Regions from separate parts of the Paenibacillus sp. IHB B 3415 genome, predicted to be linked through region 1. Evidence: predicted binding sites of a transcription regulator. Region 1 holds the regulator's gene; each other region holds the start of a gene.
What was found. The regulator LexA, encoded in region 1, represses DNA repair genes until DNA is damaged. The targets are predictions, from matches to a motif close to CGAACATATGTTCG.
Positions count from the first base shown of each region.

Region 1 (6,093 bases):
ATGCTCCAGTGAAATGTAGAAGGCCTCGATGTTCTGTCCGGCAAGCGTAGTTCCCATAGGTTCAATGGTACCCGAGATCATCACCGGCAGTGTAATTCCGCTTTTCTCGAAGGCATTGTGGATACCTATACTTCCAGCCTTCACATTCAGTGTGTCCTGGGAAGTCTCCAGCAGCAGGGCGTCTACCTTACCGTCGATCAACGCGACCGCCTGCTCCTCATAGCTGTCCACGAGCTCCTGGAACGTTACTCCTCCAGTTACGGAGAGCGTCTTCGTTGTCGGTCCCATTGCTCCTATAACGTACCTTGGGCGCTCAGGTGTATCGTATTTATCTGCAGCATTTCGCGCAAGTCTGGCAGCCTCCAGGTTAATCTCCCGGGCCCGCTGCGGGATATCATATTCTGCAAGCACCACAGAGGTGGCGCCGAATGTGTTGGTCTCAATCAGATCCGCACCGGCTTCCAGGTATTTCTCATGAATATCCTGAATCACCTCCGGCCGGGTAAGCACCAGCATTTCATTACAGCCATCCAGCTCATCCCCGCCGAAATCCTCGCCGGTAAGCGGCACCTGTTGAATCATTGTGCCCATGGCTCCGTCTAGTATCAATATGCGTTGCTGCAAGCTTTCTGCAAGTGTGAATTTGGCCACTTTCAATCCCCCCAGTAAAACATTAGAGTAAGTTTAGCAGAATAAAGGGAATTCGGAAAGCCTTCCTTTCCACCCTGCATTATTTGTATTGACAGTATAGCTACAGCTTACAAGCTCATCATGGCTGTACCGTGAGTTCTTTAGACGGCATAGAGTGCTGCGTCCGGGCAGTCACATGGGAAGTGACCGTATAGCTGCCGGCTTGCTCAAATGTACGTTCACTTACATAAGCTCCCTCTCCGTCACTTGCCCCTTTCAGCTGAGTGCTCTTGCCTGGCTCTGTATTATCTACAATTTCGAAGATCACTTCTTTGGCGTCCTCTACAACTTCACCGTCCTGACTAATGACAGCTTTAAAAACCACCTTGTCGTTAACGGATATTTCTTCCGGACTCCAGCTTAGCTCCACCTTGATTGGCACCATTGAGGAATCAGCAGCTGCATGCATATACATATCCTCTTCATTATTCCCTGAACAGCCGACAAGCGTCATACCCATGACAATGCAAATGAGACCTCTAAGTATCTTTGGCTTAATCATCTGGAGCCCTCCCGGTTCATCGATAGATTCATCTTCATGTTAACAACGAAAGTCAGATCGCTTTCTTCCTTATTATACACATTTTATTCAACTTGTCGGAAATAAGCTTCGTTAACCGCCCTATCACATGAGAATAGTCATATACATGAACAACATCCATCCAGATTCCTGCAGGTAAATCAAAAAAGCCAATATCCTATAAGGATACCGGCTTCATCTAATTCAGTTATAGGGAGTGCACCAATGGCAGAAGCTCCGAAAGATGGCTGATCTGATAATCTGGAGTAATGTCCGGGTCAGGAGTCTTGGCCGTCCGGTTGATCCAGACCGTCGTTAGACCTGCAGCCAATCCTCCGAGAATATCAGTCGTAAGCTTATCTCCGACCATGATCCCCTGCTCAGGCGTAATATCCAGCAGTCCGAGGGCATGCTCGAAGATTGTCTTGTCCGGTTTCCCTTTACCGAAGCTTCCAGAAATGACAATATGGTCAAAATACGGAATAAGCTCAGGTACACCATCAAGCTTCTCCTGCTGGAGTGCAGGACAGCCATTCGTCAACAGCAGCAGCTTCACCTTGCCGCGCAGCTCATCCAGCACCTGAAGCGTCTCTTCATATATATAAGGACGGCTGCGGCGCTCAGCGGCGAACTTGGCAGCGAGACGTGCCGCCAGCGCTTCATCGTCCACTCCAAGAGAGGCAAGTCCGCGGCGCCAGGATTCGGTGCGGTAGGCCGGAGCAAGCTGTTCCAGCTGCCGGAATTCCGGCTGGTCTCCAGCTGTGAAGTTAGCCCATAGTGCCTCAAAAGGATTAATCCCGATCAGCTTCGTGAACGGAAAAGTCTCGTAAGACTCATAAAGCGCACGCGCTTCTCTGCGCACCGCCTGCTCAAGCTCCTGCGGATCAACAGAATCCCCTGCAGACTCAGAGGCGTAGCGGAATGCTTCTTCCACACTTCGATCATCCCATAGCAGTGTATCGTCAAGGTCAAATAGTACGGCGGTAATCGGCATTTCGTTCTCCCACTCCCTATGCTGGTCTATCTTACTATTCGTGCACTACTTCAATGTTGTTGTTCTTGCCGAATTGTTCCAGGCGTGCAGCCATAGCGGCGGTGTCATACCGGTTAATCAGCTTGGAGAAAATCCACTGCTTGCGCTTGCCTTTATACTTAATGGTAACTACACTGCGCGACAAGGTAATCTTCTCAATTTCAGCTGCTGGCAAAAAGCGTTCACGGTTGTATTTAATAGTAGACAGACGGGCGCGTTCCACCTTAAGGAACGGACGGCGGAAGAATAACAGCGCGGCAAGCAGGAAGTACAGTACTACCCCCAGCCAGTTGGCCAGTATTCCGCTTCCTTTCGCTTCATCAATGGAACCGACTACCCAGAACATAATGCCAAGCAGCAGTAACACGACAGGGAATACAATATTCCGGCCTTTGAAAATATCGACGCTCTTTGCAGCAGCTTTAGAGCTCGCCCCATAGATCGTCTCTTTTCCCTGCTTCTTTCTTTGCTGATTGATTTGCTTGGTGTTGCGTTGAACCATTCTTTCCCAAGAACGGGCCATGTTAGTTCCCCCTAGTCATCCTGTATTATCTATGAAAAGGCCGCAGACTAAGCTTTACGTCCGTTGTTGCCTTCTTCATGCTCCGGATTATCCACAATCTCAATGGTATCAAGCTGGGCCCGGAAATTGCTGCGGATATTGCCCAGATAAATCTCGCGTAGTTTGGCACGTTCTGCCATTTCTTCCTCATTCAGGCCGCCATTCTTATGTTTGCGTGCCAATTCATTGATGCGTGCGACCAATTCGTCAATATTCAATACTTTCCCCTCCCCTATAAATTCATTCTAACTTTGCCATGAGAAAAAGAGCTTGTCAAGGTCTACCCCCTGAAAGCTCTCTTAGTCAAACACCAGTATGCTTCTTTCGGTTAATATACCGGCACGGTCAGTATATCTCCTGCCTTAATTCCACTGTCCTTCAGACCATTTGATTTCTTGATCCCTTCTATATATACAGCAGTCCTCATGTCATCCGGTTTATTCTTGAGGGCAATGCTCCATAAGGTGTCTCCGCGTTCAACTACGATCCGTTTCACAGGCTTCATTAAAGAGACAGAACCAGCGAACACATTACCGACTACTGTAAATCCGGAAATCGTGAGTAATAATATTAAAGAAATCTTGATGAAGCTGACCTGGCGGAATATTGAGGTAAGTACAGACAGCAGGCGAAGGGTCTTGTCTCTGAAATGTGCCAATGGATTATGGGGTAATGGATTACCGGGAGCGGACACCTTGATATCCTCATTGTAGATACTATTGTAGGTACTGTATTTTAACATAAATATCGTCCTCCAAACACTTGTTCTCACTTTCGAAAATAATATAACACGAACATGTGTTTTGATCAATAGTTTTTTCGAACAACTGTTCCCTTTATTTTTCAGGCTATAATTCTCACAATTTAGAACTTATGTTTGTACGAACGGCAGTTCTATGTTATAATTTTCCCAAACATAGTATATGGGGTTGATTCCGATGTCAAAGATTTCGAGTCGCCAGCTGGCGATCCTGGAATTTATACGTAACGAAGTCCGCAGCAAGGGTTATCCTCCGTCCGTTCGGGAAATTGGCGAAGCTGTTGGCCTGGCCTCCAGTTCTACAGTGCACGGTCATCTGGACCGGCTTGAGAAGAAAGGCCTGATCCGGCGCGATCCTACGAAGCCGCGTGCAATTGAACTGCTCGGCCAGGAAGATTCAGAGAATGTACATCAATTCGTCCAGACGGTTACCCGTATCCCTGTAATTGGTAAGGTTACTGCTGGTGTTCCTATTACTGCTACAGAGAATATTGAGGATTACTTCCCGCTTCCTACTCATTACGTAGGGGATAACAAGGTATTCATGCTTTCTGTACTCGGCGACAGCATGGTTGATGCCGGTATTATGAACGGAGATTATGTTATTGTCCGCCAACAGCAAACCGCTGACAATGGTGACATCGTTGTTGCGATGACCGAAGAAGATGAAGCAACCGTTAAGACCTTTTACAAAGAACGTGATCATATCCGGCTGCAGCCGGAGAACCCGGCTTACGAGCCTCTCCGCCTTAACCGCGTTACTATTTTGGGCAGAGTCATTGGATTATTCCGCGATATCCATTAATCTTTCTCCTCCATAATCAGGCTGCTCCGCATCACGCGAAGCAGCCTTTTTCCTTTTTAGATCCTGTTACGCTTGCCAAAAATGCCAAAAAACCGACATAGGAACATTTGTTCCCATGTCGGTTTTTTGGCATTTTTTACTCCGAACCGCTTTAGCTATCCGCACATATCCTGTTACAAAGGAGTGCTGATCCCATGCCCCCTTTTTCCTTTTTAGATCCTGTTACGCTTGCCAAAAATGCCAAAAAACCGACATAGGAACATTTGTTCCCATGTCGGTTTTTTGGCATTTTTTACTCCGAACCGCTTTAGCTATCCGCACATATCCTGTTACAAAGGAGTGCTGATCCCATGCCCAACTATCGAATTATTGTCGACCTTTCACAGCGCATGCTTTATCTGCTTGATAATGACACCGTAACCAGAGGATTTCCTGTCGGCATTGGCCGGATGCTGACCGTCTCGCCGGTAGGCGAGTACACGATCATTAACAAGCAACCCAACCCGGGCGGACCGTTCGGAGCCTTCTGGATGGGCCTGTCCAAGCCGCATTATGGAATTCACGGAACGAATGACCCTTCCTCCATTGGCCACATGGTCTCCCACGGCTGTATCCGCATGTATAACCAGGACGTGGTCGCGTTGGCTGCCATCATTCCCATTGGCACCCGTGTAACCATCAGGGAGTAGCCGCAAACATGCAGCCGCCTATAAATTCCTATAGTTGAACACAAGAACCCCTTTGACGAGTTTTCGCCAAAGGGGTTCTTCACAGCATTATTGCATAGTTTGCTCATAACCAAGCTCGTCCAGAATACTTTCAGCGAGACTCCACTGTTCCGCAGGTGAGTCTTTGCTTTTTTTGGCGTAGACCAATGCACTCTTGGTAACTTTCTCGATCAGCCTGCGTCCCTGCTCTTTCGTGATGGACACTTCCATCCCGGAGCGGCCCACCACCTCAGACAGACAGAAGAACGCAATCCGCATCGCGTAATTGTCTCTGCTGAGGAAATAGAACAAATGAGGCACGTTCTTGAGCAGACGGTCAACCCAGTTCGTAATCTCCCGAACCTGATAGACTTCCCGGCGATCCTGCTCATAACCATTGAATATAATTATGATTTTGCCCCGTATCCGCTTCTTCTCATATTTCTTAAATTCACGCAAATAGCTCTCCAGCCGCCCCTTCTCCACATCTTCTCTGGAGACATTCAGCACGGTGGTTCCGGCTGCAACCAATTCAGAATTTTCTGCCATAGCCTCAGCATCTGCGTTAACAGACGGTGTACTATCCTGTAATTCCGGCAACCCCAAACGCTGGCGTAATTGATCGTCCATTTTTCACACCCTCCTTTACCAAGCTCTTGTGCAGCTTGTTCACCATGTTATCCTGATATGTAACGTTCTTCAAACCTGATACTCTTCATCGATCAATTATACTCCGAGCCTCCCACAGTCTCAATCGCACGCCAAAAAGACATCCGCAAGGATGTCTTTGAGTGGATTCATATCCTTTGCCTACTGACTACAACACGCTGCGCAACAACCGGATAGCAATAGTGTTTAAACGAATCGCTTCACGGATGGATGCTCTGGCAGCCAGCAATTCTCTTCTGGCACGTGAACCGCTTGGAAATCTGCGCAGGTTCTCATTAATTTCCTCAAGTCTTTCCAGCAGGATTGCTCTTTGTGCGAGCAGTGCATTAATTGCTCTGCGGATTCTG
Region 1 is NZ_JUEI01000026.1:154,462-160,554, forward strand. It holds gene metH (methionine synthase) at 1-591, opposite strand, end outside; gene QW71_RS14405 (FixH family protein) at 770-1,192, opposite strand; gene QW71_RS14410 (HAD family hydrolase) at 1,419-2,204, opposite strand; gene QW71_RS14415 (hypothetical protein) at 2,239-2,766, opposite strand; gene QW71_RS14420 (DUF896 domain-containing protein) at 2,814-3,023, opposite strand; gene QW71_RS14425 (LysM peptidoglycan-binding domain-containing protein) at 3,134-3,547, opposite strand; gene lexA (transcriptional repressor LexA) at 3,744-4,370, shown strand; gene QW71_RS14435 (L,D-transpeptidase) at 4,721-5,059, shown strand; gene QW71_RS14440 (hypothetical protein) at 5,147-5,707, opposite strand; gene QW71_RS14445 (hypothetical protein) at 5,895-6,093, opposite strand, start outside.

Region 2 (6,093 bases), on a different contig from region 1:
CTTCACTCACCTGATTGGCGATATCGGAGGCTGTATCCTGGAACTCGTCCACGGCCTTCTGCAGCTCCTTGTCAGTCGCATCTCCGGTTGAATAAGAAGTTAAGGTGGTGTTGAAGTTTTCCAGCGAGGATTTACCCATTTCATCGAATTTTGACATTTCATTGTAAAAGCTCTGAACTGTATCCTGCACTACTTCCTGCGAAGCAGGTTCTGCGCTGTCATTGCTGCAGGCACTTAGGACTACAACCATCATAAGTAATCCTGCAAATAAAAATCGTCTCATATTTATATCCCTCCACTTAACAGAATAATATCGAATTTTGTTAAGTGCAAATGAAATTAATGTAAAATCGGTCTGGATGAAACATTTTCCTGAGATAAAGCGTATTCACAGAAAGAAACGCAAGAAGAACCCGGTAGTGACTGGGAATTCTTGTTATACTATAATCAAATTATCCGTTATACGAGAGGAAGATATCTTATGCCTTATTGCACAGCCTGTGGTGCGGAATATAAGCAAGGTGCCAAATTCTGCGGAGAATGCGGAGCAGGTACAGAGGATAATAACGCTCCGGCAGCAGCACGCCGTCCGGCGGCAGGCCGGGTCTCCGGAACAAGCACAGAAACCGAGCTGTGGCAGGGTAAGCCTGCGGGCATATCCGACCGGCTCAAGGGGCTTATTGGACTCAATACCACCAGATACACAATTACAACCCAGCGGATTATGGTGAAGAGCGGACTGATCGGCAAGGATGTCGAAGAAATCGAGCTGCTGCGGGTCAATGATTTTTCCGTCACGCAGTCGATTCCCGACCGTATATTAGGCATTGGAACGCTTACGATCCTCTCGGATGACGCCTCGTCGCCGCAGCTTCCTTTCCGCAAAATCCGCAAGGTTCAGACCGTAAAAGACGTGCTGCGCCAAGCCGTCCGCAACGAAAAAGTCGCCAACAAAATCAGCTACCGCGAACAAATCTGACCTAAGACTTTCCCTGTTAAGGAAGATACAAAGCCCCTGCCGGAATTACGCTTTTGATCTGGCTGGGGCTCTCCCACATCAGCACGGCCCGCGCATCCCCCTGGTTCTCGTAATACTCCACCTTCAGCTCATGCAGCTTACCCGCAATCAGATTCACACTGCCTTGCCGCTCCTGCCCGCTCTGCTTCATCCAGCTGTCAATAATCAGTTTGCCGTCGATCCATACCCGGATGCCATCATCCGAAGAAGTATAGATGCTGTAAGTCTCACTGTACACCGCACTTAGCCTGCCGCTCCATCGTACCGAGAACAAATCTGCACCAATAGCCGGATCAGGGGCTGCCTGTCTCCAGATGAAGTTGATGTTGGCATCCGTCCGGGTGAGGGCGGGCGTACCGCTGAGCGTAATGTTATTGTAGTACTGGCCATACAAGCCCGGCTTAGGAATGCCGCCCGGTGATGGATCTATTGCTGCCGCCCTCGCTGCATATTCATCTCTGGTGAACACGAAATTATCCTTCATAAAAGCTTTGATCACCGCATCACTGTTCTTCTCATACAGCAGCTTGCCCCAGGTCATCTGGTAGCTCCATTTGTTCTGGGAACCAGCCAGCAGGGCTGCCGGAGGAAGCTCCCCATTCTCACCAATGGCGATCAGCTTGCCGCGCCCCAGGTCCCAGAGGCTGTCATGATGGCTCCCCTTGAAATCCGCTTCATAGATATCCAGGGCCAGCACATCCACTCTCCCGCTGCCCGGGTAATATTTCGCAGGTTCGTCACACCACTGGTTTTTCGCATTTGGACTCCACACCCACAGCAGATTATGCAGCTTGTGATATATGGTATAACGCTCGAACATAATCTCCCAGAGGGTGCTGAAGGAGGACTTCTGCCCCCACCAGAACCACCCGCCGTTCATCTCATGGTAAGGTCTCCAGAGCACTGGTACACCGGCATCCTTCAGTTTTTTGAGATACACGGCTACTTTGTCCAGCTCCGCAATCATTGCTGTGTATTGTACCGTTCCCGGTGTAATATATTTGCTGAAATCTGCTTCACTGAGACTCATTGAGACATTCGCCCAGGCCGGAGCGGTTCCCGGCAGATTGGCATGATAGCTCATCGTCACGATTCCCCCGGCCTGATGCCAGCGGACCGCACTGTCCGTGACGGCCTGCCGCTGGCTGCTGATTTGCTGCTCCGTCTGGTTGCTGATGGCACCCATTTCATAGCCGTGAAGTCCCGCATAGCTCCCGCCGGTATTCTTCAGCTTCACGCTGAATTCATCCGGGCTCTCCAGATAATCATGTTGTCCGCTGATCACGCCTTGCCCCTGCAGCCAGTATAAGGTGTTCAGCAATTTACGCGCCGGCAGAGCCAGCTCCGCATCCGCAGGACTCATCAGCACACTGCGGAAGGCGGCCTGCCATTGTACATCCCCTACCAGCCGTGACGCGGAATCCAGCAGATCTCTGAGTACACGCTGTTCCACTTTTTCCACCATCCTTTTCCATCTGTTTGTACATTTTATGGCGAATTATGTAACATCAGAACGGCGGATAGACAAGAATTACGTCTGTTCCAATCCCGCAGTCATACGCTATACTATTGTGAGCGCAGGCTTCCTGCGCCCACAATACTTAAGCGTATGCTTCCGAAGCTAGTTTTGCCGGAGCTTATCATTGGAAGCTATGCTAACAAAACTTTTAAGGAGCAGATATGAAAGCCAAAAAATTCATCACCAGTCTCATTATTGTTGTTCTGCTCAGCCTGGCTGCTTACTACTTCGGGGAGAATGGTCAGCTTCCGTCCCAGACGCCGTCTTCTGGCAATTCGGAGGTTGTCCGGCTGGAATTCCCGTCTGACCGTTATCCGGAGACCGCCAGACATATTCAGGAAGCGATTGAGAACGGGGAGTCCCCCATCTGCACGATTGACCGGAATGAAGCCGAAGAGAACCGTAAGGAATCCCTGAAGGGCGTACCCACCAAAAAAGGTTATGACCGCGACGAATGGCCGATGGCGATGTGTGCGGAAGGTGGAGCCGGCGCTGATATTGAATACATAACTCCCAGCGATAACCGCGGAGCTGGAAGCTGGGTCGGCAATCAGCTGGAGGACTTCGCAGACGGTACCCGCGTAGAGTTCATGTTTAAATAGGCAGAATGCCTGACTACTCCGGCTACCGCTATCGCAAATGATTGCTGATAAGAAACAGATCTCATATTAGCCGCTCTCCTCTCCGTCATATAAGGACATTTGCATTCCTGTTATGCGAACGACAGTTCTTTATGCAAATTCACCCGGATAAAGCGTAAAATAGGGTGGGATATTATTCCATAGACGGAGAGCCGGGAGTGTTCTATATCTGTTATCGGGGGAAAAGGCTGTACGGCCCTATGTCCGAGGCTGAAGCCTTACAGGAATGGTTTGCACTTGCAGGTACAGTCAAGGAGTTGTATATCATTGAAACGGATGAGCATACAGGAAGAATCAAACGCCAGATCGGTCCGGCGGCACGCAAAAAAAAGAAATAGCCCCATCCGGCCTCAGGCCAGACAGGGCAGCACTTGTTCAATGCGGTTCTAGAACAAACAGGCTTTAGTGATAATAACCAGCAGAATGAACAGAACCAGAATCGCACCAGTCGAAGTCCAAGGGCTTACAACCGGAACAATCGGAGGACCCTGATTAACTCCACCGACGTTATTTCCACAACCGCAACCATACTCTGCTCCCATAATTTAATTCCTCCTCTTGAATATTGAATACAGCACAGAATATGTGGAAATCTAACCGGTGGCATGGGCCAATCGGCAAAGAAATGCCATTCACCTAACGGCCAAGCCCTAATCGGTCGATATAAAAGGTGGATGCGCTGCTTCAAAAAATCTTGGAGGAGGAACACAAATGGATATTGCTGCACTATCGGTTGTCATGAACCAGTCGTCTTTACTGCAGGCTGCGGGATTACAGGTAATGAGTATTGCCAAAGATCAGGCACAGACCGATGCCCAGAATATGGTCCAGATGCTGAGTCAGGGCGCACACCCCACCTTGGGAAAAACACTTGATATTCGCGCCTGATTGCTTTATGCTTACATACATAGGAACACCCGTTCCATATCAATACAGCTGCTGAATATTGAGTGTGCTGATTGCTTAGCCCTTCAGGGCTTTTCTTTTGACCATTAATACGAACATACGATCTTATATTGAGGTGATTGATTATGCAATCCTATTATCAGATGACTGCCTTGGAGAAATGGACAGAGGATTTATATCAGCGCATTGGTGTCCGCCAGCCGTCCGACATATCCATTGAATACATAGCCGAGCGGCTGAATATCTGGATTCATTATCTGGATGTCCGAAGCAAGAGCATTGAGGCCAGCGCAGGAATGTACAGCATGTTTATCGACAACAGGCTCCCTCCCGAACTGCAGCGGCTGGAGTTCCTCCATGAGCTGTGTCATCTGCTCCGCCATGCCGGCAAGCATACTCTTATGCCTGAACAGTTCACGCAGGCGCAGGAGGATGAATCGGAGAGGTTTATTCTGTATGCTGCCATGCCCTATTCCATGATATCTTCACGGACACTGCCTGAACTGCGTGAGGATGCCGTGGCTGAGCTTTCCAGTACCTTCCAGGTTCCTGTGGAGCTGGCTCTGCAGCGGATTGACCAGATCCAGCGGCGTATTTTCCAGGGGCAATTAATGGCCGTAATGGAAAGAAACGAAGACAGAAAATTAATCCATAGACATATTCGCTAAGCGCTGCGGGGATAATACCGGCATAGACATAAGAACAACAGATGTACCTCTATGCATGGTGACATTTCAACCGTAAAGGGGAGCGACATGGAAGCCATAAAAGTCATTCAATTATTGCTGACCCATCCGGATTACAGCGTAGATGCAGTACATCCCGAAATTCCGGATTTTGTCGGCATCGAGACCATTGAAGTGGACCACGAAACGCAGACCTTCTCCATCTTACTGCAGGAACCCAAGGAGTACGATTAAACCTCTGTACAGAATAATCAGCATATAGCCAGCGCGGCTCAATCCGTGACCTTTCACCCTATAAAAAGCGACCCCGCCAACGTTCGGCAGGGTCCAAGGTTTCTATCAGGGGGTATGTATACAATATACTCACTATTTGCTTAAACCAACCTTAAATCAGGCTGAGCCTATAATAATATCTTTCAAATGATCGCAATGGGCATCATGCTTATTGTAGCGCTGGTCTGCACTTCTCTGCTGATTAATGACAAGAATAACGACTAGCCGCTGCTGACAAACTGGATAATCCCAATACCCGCCATTGCCAGGAAGATTCCGAGTATTACCGCAATCACGATCCAGACTACCTTTTTGGTGGACTGCGGGGGCGGGTTATAGTTCTCCATCATTGCAATCCGTTTCTCCAGCGCAGCAACCCGCTTCTCCAGTTCACGGTTGTTATCCTCTGCTTCTCTCATTGCCACTCTTTCTCCACTCTCCTCTGGTTATATATTTTTAATCGTTTCATCATGTTTCTGTAACTTATATCTGTGAAGTCAACATCTCCCTGAGGCCTGCCTTCGGAACTTCGCAACTCTACTTTGCTCTTCTGCGCGCTAATAACCAATCGAACAATAATCCAAACCCCAACCAGAAGAAGAAGTGAATGCCGTATAGTATAAACTGCCACAGAAGCTCATTGTCCATACTATAGTGCAGATCTGTCAGCTGAGGGTTAAGCCATAACAGCAAAGGACTTGTCAAAAAAAGCAGCAGGTTTTTATCATCTTGTCCTGACAGATTAATCATACATACCGCTACAGACAGGACCGGCAACCACAAACCCAATCTCTTCATTAATTTCATTTAAGCCCCTCCATTTACTAAATACTACCATATAATGATAGACTGGGCCCATGACATAAATCCTGACTCCATAGAGAACCGCGCCAGAATATCTATCTATTAATAATTCTCTCCGGCATAATACCGCTCCAGCTTATGCTCCAGATGAATGAGCTGTTATGTTGACCTACACTAAGTGTAGCATAATAAACTTTGAATTGTTGCTAGACCATATCCCACAGAAAGAAGGATTACGATGAACAG
Region 2 is NZ_JUEI01000056.1:119,989-126,081, reverse strand. It holds gene QW71_RS23160 (hypothetical protein) at 1-283, opposite strand, end outside; gene QW71_RS23155 (zinc ribbon domain-containing protein) at 482-979, shown strand; gene QW71_RS23150 (glycosyl hydrolase) at 996-2,471, opposite strand; gene QW71_RS23145 (NucA/NucB deoxyribonuclease domain-containing protein) at 2,699-3,139, shown strand; gene QW71_RS40590 (hypothetical protein) at 3,379-3,516, shown strand; gene QW71_RS40585 (hypothetical protein) at 3,565-3,720, opposite strand; gene QW71_RS39145 (YjfB family protein) at 3,890-4,066, shown strand; gene QW71_RS23135 (ImmA/IrrE family metallo-endopeptidase) at 4,210-4,752, shown strand; gene QW71_RS40580 (hypothetical protein) at 4,840-5,004, shown strand; gene QW71_RS23130 (hypothetical protein) at 5,265-5,468, opposite strand; gene QW71_RS23125 (hypothetical protein) at 5,581-5,850, opposite strand; gene QW71_RS23120 (SDR family NAD(P)-dependent oxidoreductase) at 6,086-6,093, shown strand, end outside.
Region 2: QW71_RS23135 (ImmA/IrrE family metallo-endopeptidase) is a predicted target of LexA. The motif match lies at 4,177-4,190, and genes of this name have one in related genera.

Region 3 (6,093 bases), on a different contig from region 1:
AGCATGCGGAGGGTTTGCTCAGGATGGCCGATAAAATTCATGTGGACCGCTTCCGTTTGTGCAGACATGCTGTCTTCAGCTGCTTCCCCTCCCTGGGGGAATCCTGACAGATACTTCTCATCCAGCCCTTCAGGGAACATGCCCTGCAGCTGGCGGATAATCTCCGAGGGCAGCAGCGCTTTGCCTTCATCATCAGCCGTTGCGTAACTAATCCACAGCTTCCTGCTGGCAGTTGTAAGCGCATTGTAGATCAGGAAGCGCTCATCCAGCAGCTTGCGGGATGAACCGGGGGCGAGCTCCATACCGGCATTCTCCAGCAGCAGACGCTCTCCCTCGGACAAGATCCCGTCTTCCTTGAACTGCGCCGGAACCACACCTTCATTGAAGCCCAGCAGGAAGGCATACTTCACGCCCGACACCCGCGTACGGTCCATCGTTCCGACCAGCACCTGATCAAGGGCAGGCGGGACAAGCCCCATCTTGAGCTCAGCCAGCCCTGTTTCCAGCACGCCGGCGAACAGCTCAAATTCCATTCTTTCCTTGCCCATCATCTCGGCAATCTGATCGAGCAGATCCAGCACAGCACCCCACAGCTGGTTATGCTCACGGGTAGCTTCCGGGCGTCCCTGCTCCAGAGACTCCGCCCCCATCCGTTCCAGCTTGCGCGCCGCCTCTGTGTCCTCAAGCAGCAGATATACGGCTCTGCACAGCTCCAGGCCGCTGCGGCTGGCTTTGACTCTCTGCTCAAAAGCCTGCAGCGGTCCTGTGATCGCGCTACGGCAGGCTTCCATTCTGGCCAGCATAGCTTCATCTACGGCCTCACTCCCCTCCAGTGAGAGGCGGGGAATGCCTTTCCAGGAACGGCCGTCAGTCCACCGGTACCCGTGAATACCGCAGGCCAGCACGTAATTCTCCAGTTCATCCATATTGGCGCGCGTAATGCTTCCGTCCAGCGGAAGCAGCAGTTCGGTCTTCACGCAGCGGAACACATCCTCATATCGCCAGCGGCGGCGGACTACATCCAGAGCCGAACGGATGAATTCCACCAGCGGATGATGCAGCTCATTCAGCTTCTGGTCCAGGAAGAACGGAACGCCGAAGTCCTGGAATAGCGGAGCAATCAGCGGCTCATAATCACTCATATTCCGCATGAATACAGCCATCTCACCATACTTGGCCCCTGAATCTCTGGCCAGGCTCAGCATCTCGCGCAGCACGCCTTCAACCTCGGTCCGGCGGGAGGCCGCAGCCCGGATACTGACTGCCTCCTCCACTTGCCCGGCCGCTCCGTTCCAGCGCAGCCGTCGCTGGAATCCGCGCTCCAGATGGGCTAGAGCCGGACTCTCCTTGAACCTTGGAAGTACAGGCGGGGCCAGAAGCTGGTCCCAGACTGTAAGGCCCATCTCCTCGGCCATACCCCGCAGCTTGATATATGTAACCGCAGCCGGGTGAAACAGCTCCAGCTCATGCGGCGCCTGGCCTGCGGGATAGATCCGGTCCAGCGTCAGGGCAATGGTCACCCCCGAAGCATATTGCATAAGCTCACGCAGTACGATGAATTCCTGATTGGTAAACCCATGGAACCCGTCTACCCAAATCTCGGCTCCCCGGATATAGCCGGAATCCTGAATATGCTCAGCCAGCTCAGCCAGCCTGTCCTCCTGATCCATGTAGAGCTGTGACATTTCCTGCTCCAGCTCACTGAAGACCAGGTGCAGATCTTCCAGCTTGCCGGCCAGAATCGGACTTCCTCCCAGGGCATCCCGCATTCTGCCGAGCTGTTCTTCAAGGTCACCCGCTCCAAGGCAGCAGCGCTTGAGCTCCGTGTGCAGGTCGCTGAGCCGTTCCACGAATCCTGGCCGGTCCGAGGAGGCGCCGAACAGCTTCAGTTCCTCCTTGCGCCGGTTGACGATCTTATAGATCAGCATCTTCTTGCCTTCCTCGCTGATTGGCAGACTCGCGCTGCCGCCGGTCTCCTGCTTCACCCGGTAGGCCAGCCGCGAGAAGCTGAGTGTCTGGGCGCGGATGCTGCCCTTCACGTTGCCCGCAGCCAACAGCCCGCGCTCCGCACCGAATGATCCCTGTTCAGGGACAAGTATAATTATCGGCGCTCCAAGCGGCTCTGTCTTCAGCCGTGAGGATACCGTCTCCCATATTGTAGTTGTCTTGCCGCTGCCCGAGCGTCCGATCAAAAAGTTAACCGTCATATCAGCAGACTCCTTCCGTGGCGGAGAATTAGAATGCAGGCCGCCCTGCTGCTGCACACACAGAAGCGGATTGCCTGATGAATATCAGAATCTATGAATAATCTCGTCCCAATAGTATAGCATACCTCCACCGTGCGCTCCAGAACGTACGTTTGCAAATGCCTGCCGCTTTTTTTCAGGCCATGGCAACCAAGGACAACAGCAAAGAAGACTCTCCCGGAGCCATGGATCAGCTGGTCGGGAAAGCCTGGATGGAGTGTATTATTACAAGTGGAAAAATGGCATCTAATAACGGGTAGTCCTCCAATATAAGGGACATAGTTGGAATAACCACAATTAATTTAGCCGGATCGGATATATAACCGGGATAGCCGCAGAATTAAGTGTCATAAATCCATCTAGCATCAATCCGGAAGGAGAAACCGGATTATTAAATGGAGAAAATCCAATTAAATCAGCAGAGTCACTCCTCCGCTGATTCCGGCTGAAGTGCAGGGCAGCACTCATCGCGATTCCTCTGCTTAGTTCACGATCCCCCGGCCCGGGATGCGGACTGAAATTCCGTTATATGAGCAGATCAGGCGGATTCACCGGGCAAACGGACTCAGTTCCGCTAAGTGACCAGTCAGAGCTCATAATGGAATCCAGCCAGCAACATAACGGAATCTCAGTCCGCTTAGGCCCCATTCTGAGGTATTTTGGAGAAATAGGAGCTTCTCAGTCCGCTTCGCGCTGCTGACGGTTTCCAGCTACAGTACCAGCAACTTCCCTGTAAGAAAAAAGAGAGCCTCAGTAGCTGAGACTCTCCCGAACAAGCCCTCCGGCTTGAACTAACACCTTTATTTGCTGCGCACTTCAAAGATGGCAAACTTCAAGTAATGCCCTTCGTCCACGCCGAGGATCTGCGGGTGATCCTTGCCTGCGGCCCGCCACTCGATCAGCCGGAGCACTTTGCCAGCATCCTTGGCCGCTTCCTGAATGGTCTCCAGGAACAGCTGCGGCTGCATATGGTACGAGCAGCTGGCCGTGACCAGATATCCTCCTTCGTTAACCAGCTTCATCCCGTGCAGATTAATGTCCTTGTATCCGCGGACGGCGCCTGCTACAGCACTTTTGGTCTTGGCAAAAGCGGGCGGATCAAGTATGACGACATCCCAGGTACGTCCGCCGCCCGCTGTCATCGGCTTCGCGGTATCCGCCTTGGCAGCCGGCTTAGCTCCGAGTTTGACCTCTGCCGCCGGACCTGTCGCCCGCTCGGAGCGTTCTTCCAGCCCCTTGACCTGATTGCGCAGGAAGGCAAACGCATCATCCACCACAAATTCCACCCGGTCGGTGAATCCGTTGATCTCCACATTGGCTTTCGCACTCTCAATCGCATGCGCGGACACATCGAGGCAGGTTACCTTCTTGGCGCCGTATTTGCAGGCATGCAGGGTGAAGCTGCCGGTGTGCGCGAAGCATTCCAGCACGGTTGCGCCGTCCCAGAAGGGGAAGGTGACCGGCTTGCCGCTTTTATTGACCGGCAGCATCTGGAGCGATCCATCCTCTGCCGCTACCTCTTGCAGCGTGATTCCGCTGCGCCCGCCCCAGCCTTTCATGAGCGGAGCGATGGAGGCTCTGTTCTCGCGCTGATCGAAGAAGTAGCCTGTCTTCTGGCCTTCTTCAATATCGACGATGACCTTCAGTCCATTCTCGCTTACCGTGATGTGGCGCGGGCATTCCCCGTAGAGTACGCCTGTGGTCTGCTCAAGGCCTTCCAGCTCGCGGACGCCGACATCACTGCGCTCATAAATGCCGCGCGGCGCCATGACCTGCACCAGCGCCTCCACAATCTCGGAGCGGTGCTGATCCATCGCCAGTGTCAGCAGCTGCACGACAAGAACCTCCCCGAAGCGGTCAATGATCAGCCCCGGCAGGAAATCCGCTTCCCCATACACCAGGCGGTAAGCATCCGCACCCGGCAGGAAACGCTCCCTGTGCTGCAGAGCGCTTGCGAACCGGCCGGCAAAAAATGCCGTATCCATCGCCGCAAGCTTACTCTGCGACAGAATTCTTACCCGGATCTGCGAGGCCGGATTGTAATAACCCGTGGCCAGATAACGTCCCTGGTGATTCAGCACATCCACAAGTCCTCCTGCCTGCGGCTCTCCGTCTACCGAGGCCACTTCGCTGGCGTAGACCCACGGATGTCCCTGCTCCAGTCTTTTCTTACGGTTTCGTTCCAGAATTACCGATGCCAATGACTTCAACTCCCTGTTCTTGTTGCTGGATTTGTATACATGTCCCATGCAATGCCTTCATATATTGGTGTACAACCCCCGTCCAAAAAGGAGCCTGTCCTTATGATCCGTGACCTGCTGTTCCCTGTCATTTATGGCCTTGTCATATTTCTCGCCGGCATGAAGGTGATGGAAGCCTCATTGTCGAGGCTCGCCGGCCCGCTGCTAATCCGGAGTCTGCATAAGGCAACCTCTACACCGGCAAAAGGCCTGATTGCCAGCAGCCTGCTGTCCGCACTGCTGCAGAGCAGCACGGCCGTAACCGTGCTGACCATCGGCATGGTCAATGCCGGGCTGCTGACGTATGCCCGGACGCTGGGCATTATCCTCGGCAGCAACATCGGCACCTGCCTGACTACAGAGCTGATCAGCCTGCAGATCAGCACACTGGCAGCGCCGCTGCTGGCAGCAGCGCTATGCCTCTGGGCGGCCGCAGTGATGGCCGGCGAGCTATCCCCGCATGCATGGCGGCTGGTTGAAGCCTGCCGCCGGATCTCGGGGCCGCTGCAATTCATCTGCCTCGCGGTGGCCGGCTTCGCCCTGGTCCTGTGGGGCATCGCGGTCATGCAGTCGGTCGGCCCCGCCCTTGAAGGCAGCGAATTGTTCCGCTGGTTCCTCGGGCATGCCGCCACAAGCGCACTGTGGGGACTGGCAGCAGGTGCCGTGCTGACCGCGATGGTGCACAGCAGCGCGGCGGTGATCGGCATGGCGATGGGCCTCGCGACCAGCGGCGTCATGCCGCCGGAGCTGGGGATCGCCATCGTGCTGGGCGCGAATATAGGTACCTGCGTCACGGCCGTAATCGCCGCCATCGGCAGCACGCCGTCCGGCGTATTCGTTGCCTGGTCGCATGTGGCGCTCAATGTCGGCGGCGCCCTGCTCTTCCTGCCCTTCATCGGACCGCTGCAGTCACTCTCTGCCTGGATTGGCGGCGGACCTGCCGCACAGCTCGCCCATGCCCAGACCATCTTCAATGTCGTGTGCTCGCTCGGGGTACTGCCGCTGTGCTACCTGCCCGTATGGACCAGGCTGGAGCAGCGGCTTCAGCGCTAATCCACACCGTCCGGCCAGGATTACAACGGTCTTATTATACTTCAATCCGCCCCGCAGTTCTACGGAAGCTCCACTTCCAGCATCCCCCTCAAAAAATACTATAAAACCGCGAGCCGTCATAAAAAGTAATAATCGTCGCGGCTGCGGCTATCCCCACCATCAGACACAGCGCAGCATAGTCGCTGCGGGTAAACGGCCGGGCCCGGTACCAGGTCCGGCTGCGGCCTGTTCCGAAGCCGCGCAGCTCCATCGCGGTGCTGATCTTCTCGATCCGCTCGATACTGGTCAGAATCAGCGGCAGCAGAATGGATACGATGTTCTTCAGCCGCTTAGGCAGCTTCTCCTTGCGGGAAATATCAATGCCCCGCGCCTGTGCCGAAAATGAAATGTTCTCATAATCCTGCTGGATGTCGGGGATATAGCGCAAGGCCAGCGAAACAGAATAAGCGATCTTGTAATTGACCCCGACCCGGTTCAGCGAGGCGGCGAATTCACTCGGATCTGTCGTCAGCAGGAACAGCAGGGCCATCGGAATGACCACTGCATACTTCAGA
Region 3 is NZ_JUEI01000035.1:25,235-31,327, reverse strand. It holds gene addB (helicase-exonuclease AddAB subunit AddB) at 1-2,207, opposite strand, end outside; gene QW71_RS16970 (class I SAM-dependent rRNA methyltransferase) at 3,047-4,447, opposite strand; gene QW71_RS16965 (Na/Pi cotransporter family protein) at 4,550-5,539, shown strand; gene QW71_RS16960 (energy-coupling factor transporter transmembrane protein EcfT) at 5,628-6,093, opposite strand, start outside.
Region 3: addB (helicase-exonuclease AddAB subunit AddB) is a predicted target of LexA. The motif match lies at 2,349-2,362, and genes of this name have one in related genera.

Region 4 (6,093 bases), on a different contig from region 1:
TCAAATCCGGATATTCCCCGGCTACTACAATTTCAGTGAACGGACAAGTTATTACCGATGGCAAAACATCGTCCCGGCTGCTCCTGGAGCTGGATGACGGAACTTCTGCCTCCGGCACTGATGGTGCAGCCAATGCGGCTGCTGACGGTGAGAGTACCACTACCGAATAGCTAATCCAATGTATAGGTTTCGGCGGATTGGAGAACCTAGGAATGATTTACAGTTCTTACTCCAAAGTGAGGTGTATTCTCTCATGACCGTCAGCTGGATCGTAACAGGACTTGGCATTATTGTCAGTCTCCTCGGATATTATCTGACACCGAGTGCCTGGGGCTATGGTATTCTGGGCTTCGGACTGGCACATATTGTGCTCGGGATTCTGGATATGTTCCGGGCTCCTGCACGCAGCAGATAATGCCTGGATTGAGCGTCTCCCGGAGTTTGCTTCGGGAGACGTGTTTTTTATAATGTAATCCGTAATACATAGTTATACGCTTTATCTCTTATACGTTCTATCTCTGGAAGCCAGAGCCCCACTTTGTGGGGTTATTTTGTAATGCCGGCAGTGCTTTCTCTCGAGTATTAGACTTAAGAGTCCCTTTCTCATATAATAGGAACAGACTAAATGTAAGCAAAGGACGTGGAATCATGAGTTCGGAAAGTTCATTCGACATTGTATCCAAAATGGATATGCAGGAATTGACCAATGCGGTTCACCAGACGGAGAAGGAGATTGAGAACCGCTTCGATTTCAAGAACAGCAAAAGCAGTCTGAAGCTGGAAAAAGATGCGCTGATCATCGCTTCAGAGGATGAATACAAGCTTAATGCGGTTATTGATATCCTGCAGTCGAAAATGGTTAAGCGCGGAATTACACTGAAAAATATGGATTTCGGCAAAGTAGAACCCGCCTCTCTGGGCACTGTACGCCAGCGTCTGGGCCTGAAGCAGGGAATTGATCAGGAGAACGCGAAGAAGATTAACATCTTGATCCGTGACTCCAAACTGAAGGTGAAGAGCACCATTCAGGGGGATCAGATCCGTGTTACCGGCAAAAGCCGTGATGATCTCCAGCAAATTATCCAGCTCCTGCGCAAAGCTGATTTGCCGCTCGATCTGCAGTTTAACAATTTAAAGTAAGCTTACGTACCCCGCAGTGTATACGCACCTTACTTTGCGGGGTATTTTATGTTTTTTTGACACTTATTTATGGCTATAATATACTAGCTAAAGCAGTTTTGAAGAAAATTGTGGAATATCGGATTCGTATGGATCAGGGGAGGAACTTCAGTGAATTTGCCCAACCGCATCACGCTAGCACGTATTTGTCTTATCCCGATTATGATGTTTTTTCTGCTGGTGGATTTCAGTTTCTATCCGGAACCGATACATTGGGGCTCATTTCAGCTTTCAATTAATCATTTGATTGCAGCTGTTATTTTCCTGCTTGCCGCCAGTACAGATGGAATAGACGGGTACATAGCCAGAAAGTATAACATGGTCACCAATCTCGGCAAACTGCTGGACCCGCTTGCAGACAAGCTGCTGGTTTCTGCAGTTTTGATCTCGCTGGTTGAGCTGGGAAGATGCGATTCCTGGATTGCCATTGTCATCATCAGCCGTGAATTTGCCGTGACCGGCCTGCGTCAGGTGGCACTGCTTGAAGGCAAAGTAGTGGCCGCGAGCAAATGGGGCAAGATAAAGACAGTCACTCAGATTGTCGCGATTTCGCTGCTTCTGCTTAACAATTTCCCGTTCCAGTTCGTCAGCATCCCGGTGGATGATATTGCGATTTGGGCTGCAGCGATTATCACCATCTATTCGGGTATTGATTATTTTGTGAAGAACAAGGACTTGCTGCAGCTTCATAATGCCTGAAGTTTGCCAAGCTGCTTGATTTTTGCATGATTTCTACAATCAGGAGGAGAACGCCAGCTATGAAAGCGGAAATTATTGCCGTTGGAACAGAACTTTTGCTTGGACAGATAGTAAACAGCAATGCCCAGTTTCTTTCAATAGAGCTGGCTGCGTTAGGGATTGATGTATATTTTCAGACCGTAGTCGGAGACAACAAGAACCGTCTTATGGAAGCAATTGAGATTGCACGGAACCGTGCGGATATTATATTGTTCACCGGCGGAATCGGACCGACAGAAGATGATCTGACCAAAGATGCACTTGCTGCGGCGCTTGGCCGTACCCTTCATATCGACCAGCTTGCTATGGATCATGTGCAGCGCTTCTTCGATGACCGCAAGATTGTCATGACCGAGAATAACCGCAAGCAGGCGCTGGTGATTGAAGGAACGACACCGTTGTCTAATGAAATCGGCCTTGCGGTAGGTATTGCTTTTGCAGAAGATAACAAGTATTACATCGTGCTGCCGGGTCCTCCCCGGGAGATGAAGCCGATGTTCACAGATAAAGCCAAGCCTTGGCTGCAGCAGCATGCACTGACCAGCGAAATGCCGATCTACTCCAAGATGCTTAAGTTTGCAGGCATTGGCGAATCGCTGCTGGAGGACAAGCTGATCGACCTGATCCGCGGCCAGAGCGATCCTACGATTGCTCCTTACGCCAAGGAAGGCGAAGTGACAGTGCGTATTTCCACCAAAGCCCCGTCCGAGCGTGAGGCTATGGTTAAGCTTGATGTGCTGGAGAAGAAGATTGCCGATATTCTGCCGGAGAATCTGTATGCCAATATTGATGTGCCGCTGGAACAGCTGATTGTCGACTGGATGGCGGATGCAGGCCTGACGCTTAGTGCTGCTGAGAGCTGCACGGGCGGACTGCTGATGGAGAGTATCACGAACATCCCGGGCAGTGCATCCATGTTCGCCGGGGGAATCGTCTGTTATTCGAACGATTTGAAGAAGAAGCTGCTGAATGTGCCTGCAGCTATGCTGGAGGGTCCTGACGCACCCGGTGCGGTCAGCCGTGAGGTAGCCGAAGTGCTGGCAGAGCAGGTGCGGATGATCGGGGATAGTGACTTTGGCTTGTCTGTTACCGGTGTAGCCGGGCCGGGCTATTCCGAACGGAAGCCTGTGGGGCTTGTGTTCGTCGGACTGGCTGAACGCGGCCGGAAGACGGAGGTATACGAGCTGAATCTCAAGGGAACCCGCGAGAACATCCGCTTACGTACAGTCAAGGCTTTGCTATACCGCCTCTGGCGCCGGCTGGAGGAACGCAAAGTGGCAACCCCGCTTGAAGGATCGGCCTTGCAATAATCAACCGGGCCGGTATATAATTTGTTCATACGGAAGAACCGTGGCATAGAAATCTCTGCTGCGGTTCTTTGTTTATATTCCCCGCTGGCGTGACCTCTATGATCCACCGCGTGAGACCTTTTGAGGATTAAGCCCTGTGTGTCTATCATCCGGAAGGAGGCTTACAATAAAAGGGAGTATTAACCCGGGAGACAAAAAAAACGAATGTATGTTCGAAAAAAAGCTTGGCAAGACCTCCAAAACACGTTATTATAATACTATAAACAGTGAAGGAAGTGGTCTGATTGTCAGATCGTCGTGCAGCGCTTGATATGGCGCTTCGTCAAATAGAAAAACAATTCGGTAAAGGTTCGATCATGAAACTGGGAGAATCCACTCACATGAAAGTGGAAGTTGTACCTAGCGGATCTTTGGCACTTGATATTGCACTAGGTATTGGCGGACTTCCCAAAGGACGCATTATTGAAGTATACGGACCGGAATCATCCGGTAAGACGACCGTTGCACTTCATGCTATCGCAGAAGTACAGAAGCTTGGCGGACAAGCTGCTTTCATCGATGCGGAGCATGCCCTTGACCCTAAGTATGCGAATGCGCTTGGCGTTAACATTGATGAATTGCTGCTATCCCAGCCGGATACGGGCGAACAGGCACTGGAAATTGCTGAAGCTCTCGTTCGCAGTGGAGCTGTAGACATCATCGTTATTGACTCTGTTGCAGCATTGGTACCGAAGGCCGAAATCGAAGGCGACATGGGAGATTCCCATGTAGGTTTGCAGGCCCGTCTGATGTCCCAGGCATTGCGCAAGCTGTCTGGTGCCATTAACAAATCCAACACGATTGCCATCTTCATTAACCAGCTTCGTGAGAAGATCGGAGTTATGTTCGGTAACCCTGAGACCACTCCGGGTGGACGCGCTTTGAAATTCTACTCCTCCGTTCGTCTCGATGTACGCCGGGTAGAGAGCATTAAGATGGGTAACGATGTTGTGGGGAACCGCACCAAGATCAAAGTCGTGAAGAACAAGGTAGCGCCTCCGTTTAAGCAAGCGGATGTGGATATCATGTACGGCGAAGGAATTTCCAGAGAGGGAAGCCTTGTGGATATCGGTACTGAGATGGATATCGTCAACAAGAGCGGCGCCTGGTATTCTTATGAGGGCGAGCGTCTTGGCCAAGGCCGTGAGAACTCCAAGCAGTTCCTGAAAGAACATCAGGATATTGCCCTGTTGATTGAGAATAAGATCCGCGAAGCAAGTAACTTATCTACTCTGGTAGCTGCACCAACAGAAGCTGATGTGGTTGCAGAGCAAGAGGAAGAAGAGAAATTGCTGCTTGAGATTGAATAATGTAAGCTGCAGGTCCTTAGCAATTTAATTATAATAATGAAGATAAGATATAAGGCGCCCTGTGATGAATGAGCAGGGCGCTTTTTCGTAAATTAATAGGGCATTATGTCTATGTTAACGAGGTGAGTGACAGTTATGGTGATACAATTGGATTCTGAGCCGGATGAACAGGATGTACAAATTCTGGCCGATTTTCCCGAAGATGAAGAACTCATAATCACGCGCGTAGAGCGGCTGAAGAAGTCGAATTACCGTTATTTAATTCATTTCGGTGCCTATAACGTGACTGTTCATGAAGATGTCATGATTAAATACCGGATGATTTCCGGAAGCTCGTTTGTGAAGGCGGATCTGGAGGAAATTGTTGCTGCCGATGAACGCCAGCGGGCGTATGTAGAAGGTCTGAAATACCTGGAACGCAAGCCCAGAACGGCACAGGAAATGGCCCGCCGTTTACGGGAGAAGGAAATAGGGGAGACTGTTATTGCCGAAGTTCTGCTGCGGCTGCAGGAGGAGCGGCTTCTGGATGACCCCCTGTATGCCAAGCAGTGGGCCGAACAGCGCATCACGAACCAGCGTAAGGGCAAAATGTGGATCCGCCAGGAGCTTCGCGAGAAGGGGATTGATAAATCGCTGATCTCTGAAGCACTGGATCAGATCACCCCTGAGCAGGAAATGGAGAGCGCACTGCAGACCGGGCGGAAGAAATGGAATTTACTCCGGGGAGATATAAATGAGAAGCGGCGCAAGACTGGAGCGTTTCTGATGCGCAGAGGATTCTCCGGTGAAATGGTACGACAGGTGATCCAGATTCTACGTGCGGAAGAGGATTCTGCGGGGGAAGAAGAGGAGATTTTCGATCTGGATTGATTCTCTTGACTTTAATGCGTTTATCGACTCTCTTGACAATGTCTTTTTATAAATAATAAAATATAACATGAATCGGCATAAACTAAGAATCCTTTTTCCTTCCCAAAAAGCAGACTCTTATGTTCCGGTTCGCGTACAACTCATATGAAATGTAATCGCCGGATAAGGCGGGCAGTGTGCATGTGCAGCATGTGCAGTATGGCAATCGGTGTATTACCGGTTTTTTGTATGGTGATGAACGGATAGTTTAACAACTGCACAAATACCCAAGGGTAAGCCTTGGAGGATATCAACGAGGAGGTGAACAGATGGAAACAGTGATCTGGGTCATTATCGTTCTCGTTGTAGCTGCAGCATTCTTTGGATTCGGTTATTTTATTCGTAAATCCCTTGCAGAAGCTAAGATTTCAAGCGCAGAGAAAGAAGCCGTAGTCATCGTGGAGAACGCGAAGAAAGAGGCGGAGGCGCTGAAGAAGGAAACGGTACTCGAGGCTAAGGACGAAGTTCATAGAATCCGTACCGAAGCTGAGAAAGAAACTCGTGAACGTCGGAATGAAATCCAACGGCAAGAGAGACGTTTGCTGCAAAAGGAAGAATCGCTGGATAAAAAAATGGAATCGCTTGAACGAAAAGAAGAACAAGTAGCT
Region 4 is NZ_JUEI01000010.1:78,575-84,667, reverse strand. It holds gene QW71_RS06015 (RodZ domain-containing protein) at 1-170, shown strand, start outside; gene QW71_RS40885 (hypothetical protein) at 254-415, shown strand; gene QW71_RS06010 (YajQ family cyclic di-GMP-binding protein) at 649-1,140, shown strand; gene pgsA (CDP-diacylglycerol--glycerol-3-phosphate 3-phosphatidyltransferase) at 1,291-1,878, shown strand; gene QW71_RS06000 (competence/damage-inducible protein A) at 1,938-3,227, shown strand; gene recA (recombinase RecA) at 3,512-4,576, shown strand; gene QW71_RS05990 (regulatory protein RecX) at 4,712-5,446, shown strand; gene rny (ribonuclease Y) at 5,755-6,093, shown strand, end outside.
Region 4: recA (recombinase RecA) is a predicted target of LexA. The motif match lies at 3,429-3,442, and genes of this name have one in related genera.